Regions from separate parts of the Brevibacillus antibioticus genome, predicted to be linked through region 1. Evidence: predicted binding sites of a transcription regulator. Region 1 holds the regulator's gene; the other holds the start of a gene.
The links. Region 1 encodes Rex, which represses fermentation and respiration genes when NADH is low (regulators of the CRP and FNR family bind a similar motif). Its sites were predicted from a motif close to TTGTGAAATATTTCACAA; they were not measured.

Region 2: E8L90_RS00195 (cytochrome ubiquinol oxidase subunit I) is a predicted target of Rex. The motif match lies at 2,117-2,134, and genes of this name have one in related genera.

What each region holds. Positions count from the first base shown of each region.
Region 1 is NZ_SZNK01000001.1:2,274,792-2,279,008, forward strand. It holds gene E8L90_RS10225 (hypothetical protein) at 17-196, shown strand; gene E8L90_RS10230 (amidohydrolase) at 260-1,564, opposite strand; gene E8L90_RS10235 (redox-sensing transcriptional repressor Rex) at 1,581-2,204, opposite strand; gene E8L90_RS10240 (ComEC/Rec2 family competence protein) at 2,220-3,125, opposite strand; gene dinG (ATP-dependent DNA helicase DinG) at 3,167-4,217, opposite strand, start outside.
Region 2 is NZ_SZNK01000001.1:33,432-37,648, reverse strand. It holds gene cydB (cytochrome d ubiquinol oxidase subunit II) at 1-607, opposite strand, end outside; gene E8L90_RS00195 (cytochrome ubiquinol oxidase subunit I) at 597-2,012, opposite strand; gene E8L90_RS00190 (hypothetical protein) at 2,493-3,248, opposite strand; gene E8L90_RS00185 (sigma-70 family RNA polymerase sigma factor) at 3,238-3,822, opposite strand; gene E8L90_RS00180 (pentapeptide repeat-containing protein) at 3,988-4,217, opposite strand, start outside.

The DNA.
Region 1 (4,217 bases):
CCGAGGAGGTGAGCGCGTGACATCTTCGCAACAAACCACATCTCCTGACATACTTGGGTTTCTGTTACAGGAATACCGCGTCTCCTGGGCAGGATTGTCGTCTCCCTTGCGTCAATGGTCGCACACACCCACTCTTCATTTTCGCCATCATCTCCTGACAAAAGCTGTGGCAAAAATGAACAACGGAACGTCGTAGTATCCAATTCCCCTACCTACACCTACACTGCCTTACTCCTGTCCCCCACCTGACAGGAGCCTTTTACCGTTTTAACGTTTGGAATACGCGGTTCGCTTCGTAAATCGCGCGCTCCTCATCGATGGTTAACAACTTATGATTACGCATCAAGAATTTACCCGCTACAATCGTATCTTTCACATCTCGTCCATTTGCAGCGTACACCACGTGTGAAATCGGTTGGTGTGCTGGGTGGAAATGGGCTTGATGGCTATCCAGTACGATCAAGTCAGCTTGCTTGCCTACTTCAATGCTTCCGAGTGTTTCCTCTTGGAATACCCCTTCTGCACCATAACGAGTAGCCATGCGAAGGGCTTCCTCTGCTGGAACCGCTACTGGATCGTTGTTTACACCTTTGTGCAGAATCGCAGCGAGTTTCAATTCCTCAAACAAATTCAAATTGTTGTTGCTTGCCGAGCTGTCAGTACCCAATGATACGCTTACGCCTTTTGCCAACATTTTCGGAACTGGCGCAACACCACTAGCCAGCTTCAGGTTGCTCACTACATTATGAGAAACTCTCACGTTGTATTTTGCCAAAATGTCGATTTCTTCATCCGTTAGGTGAACAGCGTGCGCGACGAGTGTTGGGCGATTGAACATGCCCAGCTTTTCCAAATGAGCGACTGGGCGCAGTCCGTAGTCCTTCTCGTTTTGACCGACTTCCCAAGCGGTTTCAGACATATGGATATGAAGCGGCAAGGACAACTCATCGGCTTTTTCGATAATTTGGGTAATAAATTCTGGCGAGCAGGTGTACGGCGCATGCGGTGCCATCATGACGGTAATACGCCCGTCTGCCTGATTGTGCCATTCTTTTGCAAAAAGAGTCGCGTCTTTCAGCTTTGTTTGACGTTCTTCTTCGGAACACAAACCGATCATCCCTCGGCAAAGGCGGGCACGCATTCCAGCTGCATCGACTTCCTTCGCCACAACATCCATATGATCATACATATCCACAAATGTTGTGGTTCCCGTACGAATCATTTCAATAAGCGACAGTTGAGTACCCCATTTTACGGTATCTCCCGTGAATTGCGCCTCTAATGGCCACATTTTGTCTTCCAGCCATTGTTGCAGCGGCAAATCATCTGCATAACCGCGTAGGAGGGACATACCAGCATGTCCATGCGTGTTGATTAAACCTGGCAGTATGTAATCACCTTTTTGATCGATGACTTCATCGTATCCCGCTTCCGACAGGTCCTCAGGAGTTGGGCCCACATACGTAATCTTGTTGCCTTCGAATGCTACGGCACCATCGTAAATAACTTCATTCGTATCGTTAACGGTAATGACTGTTGCGTGAATGAGGATCGTCTTTTTCATAGTATACACTCCATTCTTACGTCAAATAGTAGGCCAAGCTTTGCAGGTTGGACGTCACATCGGCATAGTGAATGCGAACATCTTTTCCTGCGCGAATCGTCGTAGGGGCAAAATTCAAGATCCCCCTGATACCCGCTTGAGTCAACTGATCACATACGGATTGCGCTGCAGGTGCCGGTACCGTGATAATCGCCAACTTGATTTGCTTGTTTACGATCGTTTCCTCCAGCTCTGATAAAGGCTGAATCGGTATACCTGCGACTTTTTTGCCCTGCTTCTCTTGATTATTGTCAAAGATGGCCGCAATCCGCATGTTATCTTTCAAATAAGCGTTGTAGTTACTAATGGCATGGCCCAAATGCCCAGCTCCGACCAAAGCGACACGGATTTCGTCCGTTAGCTTTAGAATTTCACGTATTTTTTCCACCAGATAATCGACATCATAGCCGATTCCCTTTTTTCCAAAATCACCAAAAGCTGCAAGGTCTTTTCTGATTTGGGCAGGATTCACATCGAGATTCTTGCCCATCTGTTGGGAGGAAACGGTAGTCACCTCAACTTGCTGCAAATAACTGAGGTAACGCAGATAAATCGGCAAACGACGGACGACCGCTTCGGAAATCTTTTCGTGTTTTGCCACGTTCGGTCTTCCCCCCTAATTCTTTTGCTTCAAAATCCGATATTCTTTTCCATTCGATAAAATAGTAATGGAACCGTCGTGGCTGGTAACGTATGTCTCGGCCCATGACTCACCCAGGCGCTCCATGACTTCCGTCTGCCCCTCTTTCATTTGATCCCGCGATCGGCCTGTCTGAATGATGGCGACCTGTGGATCAACCTGCGTCAGAAACGGTTGCGAAGAGCCTTGATTGCTCCCTTGACCGGCTACCTTTAGCACTTCCGCCTTCAATCTGTCATTTTGCCGTTCCAACAGTCGCTCTTCTGCTTTTTCATTCACGGCACTCATAAATAAATATCGCAGTTGACCATGCGTCAATCGAAAGACGAGAGAATTATTTTGGGGCGATAAAAATAACGGTTCATCCGGAAGCAAAACTTCCATGGAGATTTCTTGGTCAAGAGTGAGTACTTGTCCTTTCTCTGCTTCCATCTGCTTTTGGTTGGAGCGAAGCAGCACGCCATGGCGAATGGATGGTGCGATCAGCTTGGGCAAAATGACGGCATCTACAAGCACTTGCTGGCTCAATGAAGCGTATCCTCCCATATGCTCAGGCTGGTCGTTCGTCAACACCACATAATCGAGCCGTGTGATTTTGAGCTCTGCCAAGCGCGCTGAAAGAACGGGCCAGTCTTCTGCCGTACCCGTATCAATCAGCATCGTTTTGCCACCTGGCATTCTCAAAAGCGTACTCTCGCCTTGTGGAAGTGCCAGGTAGGTGATAATGAGACCCGAAAATTCCTGTTCTGTCTCCGTTTCAAACGGGTCATCTATCTTCACTGCTGCTTCTCGCAAATACAAATGGCTATCAATCGAGCATGCGCAAAGGAAAATCGTACTAAGAACTACCATCCACCAACGCCACGCTTTTTTCCATAACATTTATTTTATCACCTTAATCCCTATGAGACTATTGCTTCATTTTATGAATCTGACAGGGATTGCATACTAAGGAATGGCTCTATGCGCTCTCGAAGCGTTGGCCATGGATCGCTCTCGATTTGAAATGGCGGCAAAGATTGAAGGAATGAGCGTCCATATCTCGCCTCAACCACACGCGTGTCGAGAACGATCACGACCCCTCGATCCAAGTGATGACGAATTAACCGCCCCACCCCTTGCTTAAATTGCAGAACGGCTTGTGGAAGAGACAACGACATAAAGGCGTTTTTTCCTTCTGCCTTTAAAAGCTCTGCCCTTCCTTGATACACAGGGTGATTCGGCGGAGCAAACGGTAGGCGAACAATGACTAAACTGCTCAGCCATTCCCCCTGGATATCGACACCTTCCCAGAAGCTGCTCGTCCCAAGCAGAACACTTCTCTCCATGCTTCGGAACAGTCGCACTAGCTTGCTCCGATTGTTGCTATCAATCCCGTGGCCGAATAACGTATATGGTTCTGGAGCCTCCGCCAGTCGTTCCTTCATCGCTTGGTAAACAAGTCGAAGCATCGAATGGGAGGTAAACAGAATCAGCGTCCTTCCTTTCGAAGCCAGTACAACATCCACGCATCCTTGGATGACCGCCTCCAAATAAGTGTGGTCACTCTCTTTGCCTGGCGCGGGGAAATCTGATGGAATCAACAGCAGCCCCTGCTCTTCATAATGAAACGGCGATGGCAGTGACAAGGTCCGCACTCGTTCCTCGGGCAGTTGGTCAAGACCAAACTGGCTTTTGATATAGGAGAAGCTGTTTTTGACCGTCAGAGTGGCTGATGTCAAAATCAGACTCCGCTTTTGCGCGAAAAGCGGTTCTGCTAGTGAGTCGGCAACCTTCAAGAGTGCTGCTGACAAATGAACCTGCTTCCGAGCTGTACGGGACTCCACTTCCATCCAATACACATACTCGACATCCTGCTCAAGTAAAAAGAAGTGAAGCAGCTCTACGGCGTTTTGCCAGTCTTTGATGAGACCGAATAAATCTGTCAGTAGACTGCGTAACGAAAAAGGAGGCTTTTCCGCTTCCGGAGTCGTT
Region 2 (4,217 bases), 2.2 Mb from region 1:
GCATCGGCAACAGCTTTGCTGCCAGTACACGTGATTTTTCACGCAGCTCGCCTACTGTGCGCAGCGAGATAAAGTTCAGACCGTGTAGCAGGCATAGTCCCGTTACTGTCACACCTGCCCACAACGAGTATCCATTCACAATGTCTGAGAAGCCCGCATTCATTTCCATATTCTGATCAATCGGCACACCCTTCACCAGGCTGGCAAACACCATTCCGAACAACATCGGCGGTACAAAGCTTCCAATCAGAATCGCTGCGTCCCACATCTTTTTCCAAGCTTCACCTTTCCCTTTGCTTCTAAATTCAAATGCTACCCCTCGCCCAATCAACGCAAGAAGAATCAGCGTAAGCATGAGATAATATCCGCTAAACATCGTGGAATACCACTCCGGAAACGCTGCGAACATTGCACCAGCGGCTGTAATCAGCCAAACTTCATTCGCGTCCCAGAACGGGCCGATCGTATTGATCAGAACCCTGGTTTGTAAATTATTGCGTGATAGCAGGCGCGTCGCCATGCCGACACCAAAGTCAAAGCCTTCGAGAAAGAAAAATCCGGTAAACAGAACGGCAATGAGTAGGAACCACAGTTCATTAAGCCCCATAACGTTCACTCCTTACACGATCAAATGGATCCTGAAGCTGTAAATCCTCTACTTCCTCATGACTATCCATATCTGGTCCTTTTTTGGCCACACGAGCAAACAGATAAGCCAAGAGGCAAAGCAGGAATAGATAAATCGTCGTGAAGGCGATAAGAGAGAACCATACCGCTCCTGTGCTAATGCTTGGCGAAACTGAATCTTCAACACGCAACAGCCCGAATACCGTCCACGGCTGACGACCTACCTCTGTCATGATCCATCCCGCTGAGTTTGCGATAAATGGTAGTGAGATACCTGCAACCATCAGCTGCATGAACCACTTATTTGGCTGTTCCAGCTTTTTGCGGAAAGTGAGATATGCTCCGTACAAAGCCAGCAAAATCATTGCACTTCCGCCCGCAACCATGATGCGGAAGCTCCAGAAAGTCGTCCGAACTGGTGGAATGTAGTTTCCTGGACCGTATGTTTGCTCATATTCTGCCTGCAATTCCAACATGCCTGGCACAGAACCTGAAAGTGAGTTGTACGTCAGGACACTAAGCAAATAAGGAATTTTTATTTCAATACCGTTTTCTTGTTTTTCTGGATCAATCGTTGCAAAGACCGTCCAAGGAGCTGGGTCCGAGCTTGTTTTCCACAGCCCTTCACTCGCTGCCATTTTCATCGGTTGGGTAGCAACCAAATACTGTGCCTGACCATGACCGAATTGAGCAATAGCCAGCGAGGAAACCAACGCTACCACGATCGCAATTTTGAAGGATTGCACAAAGAATGTAACATTTTGTTTTTTCAATAGCTTCCAAGCACTAATACCTGCTACCAAGAAGGCACCTGTCGCCAAGGCCGCAAATATGGTATGCGGGAATTCATATAGTAATTGTCCATTGGTAAGGAGCGCGAAGAAATCGACCATCTCTGCCCGTCCATTATTGATAGCAAAGCCGACTGGCTGCTGCATGAACGAGTTGGCTGCCAGAATCCAAAGAGCCGAAAGAATCGTTCCGATGGAGACGAGCCAAATACATGCGAGATGCACACCTTTGGACAAACGATCCCAACCAAACACCCATAGTCCAATAAAAGTCGATTCGAGGAAGAATGCTGAGAGGGCCTCAATCGCTAGTGGTGTTCCAAAAACATCGCCGACAAATCGTGAGAAATCAGACCAGTTCATCCCAAATTGGAACTCCTGCATAATCCCCGTCACAATCCCGACAGCAAAATTGATGAGCAAAAAGGTTCCCCAAAACTTGGCCATTTTTTTGTACAAGTCATTCTTTTTTACCACATACATCGTTTCCATAATGGCTATTAATAATGACAGCCCGATGGAAATCGGCACAAAGACAAAATGAAAGATAGTTGTTATCGCAAATTGAAGTCGTCCCAAATCCACTATATCCATGTACAAGATCCCTTTCTATTCGCTTTTCACGCCTTTATGTACCGGAATTATACCCGTAGGGAAATCAGCATTTATTACGACTTTGTGAAAAAAATCACAAAAATATGTGAAAAAATTCACAAATGATTCTCTCTCCTGTAACCCCCTTTTTGCATTCATCTTCGTGAGAGAGTTTTTTGTTTTGTTTTACCCCGTATATTTCCGGTCATGTGTAATTGTAGCAGGACTTTTGACCCTAGAGGGTGTCCGATTGGTTACATGATTTTTAACACTCTGTGAATATTTGGGTTTTTCCTTTCATCTGGGCTAGACTTATGCTCCTTCATTCATTTCATTGAATGTGTAATCCATTCATTCCCATTGAAAATCATGGACGATTATCGTATGTAGAAAAAAATTACGAAAATACCCAGACGATCACCGACCTCGAAAAGCAATCGAAGCCGATGTTGCCTGGGTACGTGGTGAAGTAGCATTCGCTTATTTTTTGGGGGATTTCGTTGACAAGGAATTGATGATGTTGCCAATAGTCGCAGCATCAAAGCTCTTCTCTGCCATCTGGTACAACTCGTACGTGAATCCTTCATGCTCCCAAATCACGATTCCGTTGGCGAAATATACCTTTTTCCCGCCAATGGTTTCGATCTTGACACCCTCTGTCGTGCTGATGCCGTTTTCGCCACCGTTTGAAATCAACAAGGTAATAAACTCTTTCTCTTTTTTATACTGAATTTCTACCATACCCTCGCCATGAACGACCGTGTTTTTATAGGAATAATGCTCTGACAACCATGTCGGTGCGGGAAAGTCCATTTTGCTGGCCGCGCGTGCTTCTTCCACGGTCATCTGTGGGGGGGCCTTGCGTTCTATAGGTATCTCGATTTCTTGGGTATTGGACTGTGCAGCAGGCAACTCTTTATCATATTGGGTAATTTCCATGTTCCCGACCTGAAAGCGTGCCAAGATCGTCTGGAGCATTCCTTGGGCAAACGATGTAGTCGAGAATGCACCTAACAGGCAAACAACAGCAACAGCACTAACTGTGGCAGCTTTCCATTTATTCGTTTTCATATAGATCCCGTCCTTTTTACTATCATGTAGTTGTATGTTTCCTGATTCCAATTTGAATTTCAACCGATTATATATGGTGGCTTTTGGAGTGGCGTCATCTAGTTCCAGATCAGTAAGCAAGTCGGTGAGTTCACGAAAATCGTCTAGATCATGCTCACTCTTCATAACGGAAGCCCCCTTTTTGCAATTCCATCTGCAGCTTTTTCAAGCATCTGTAGAGCACGACCCCAATATTTGAACCACTGACACCAAGAAGTTCTGCAATTTCTGCGTTTTTAAGACCAGCCGCATATTTCATGGCGATGATATTTCGCTCCTTGTCACTCAGCTTCGCCAGAGCTTGAAATAAGGCTTGATGATGATCGTCGCGGATCACGATGTCCTCCGGTGACGACTTCGGCAAGACCAGATTCAGAATCGAATCCAATGAAAAGCTGATCCTTTTCTTCTGTAAGCGGAAGTAATCTGTCACTGCGTTTCTGGCGATCGCAAACAACCAGACCTCAAAGTTTGATTTATCCGGCGAGAAGCTGCTGTATTTTGAAATTACCATTTCAAACACATGGCTACATATTTCTTCTGCGGCATAGTGATTGTTGATCCGATAGCAAATATATTTGTAGACGCGCTTATAGTACGCACCATAAATTTGGGCAAACGTTTCGGTCGACATGCTTTCTGCATATCTATCGTTTTCTTCGTTTTGGCAGATGCCTGTGTTTACTTGGGCAATCTCCAACTACTTCCCCTCCCTTCTGGATGAAATAAACAAATTGCGCAATTTGTTTGGTTGTGAGCCTCACGATAGTTAATACGGCAAAAGTAGAAATGTATTAACAACGTTTTTCAAAGATCGGAACAAAAAAGCAGGCTGTCAACGAATGACATCCTGCTTTTGGTTCATTTATTTAGCCCAGTGCGGTGGACGCGTGAAAGAAGGTGGCAGCTTGGTGCTTGCATCTCCCTTCGCTGCATTGAGCTGAACCTGCGTGAGAAACAACGTCTCCGTCAAGTTCGCTCCGCTCACATCTGTATCGCGAAAATCTGCACCAATGATGTCAGCTCCCCGCAAATCTGCTCCTCTCAGATCAGCAGCAATCAAATAAGCGCCGCGCAATTGGGCTCCCCGTAAAT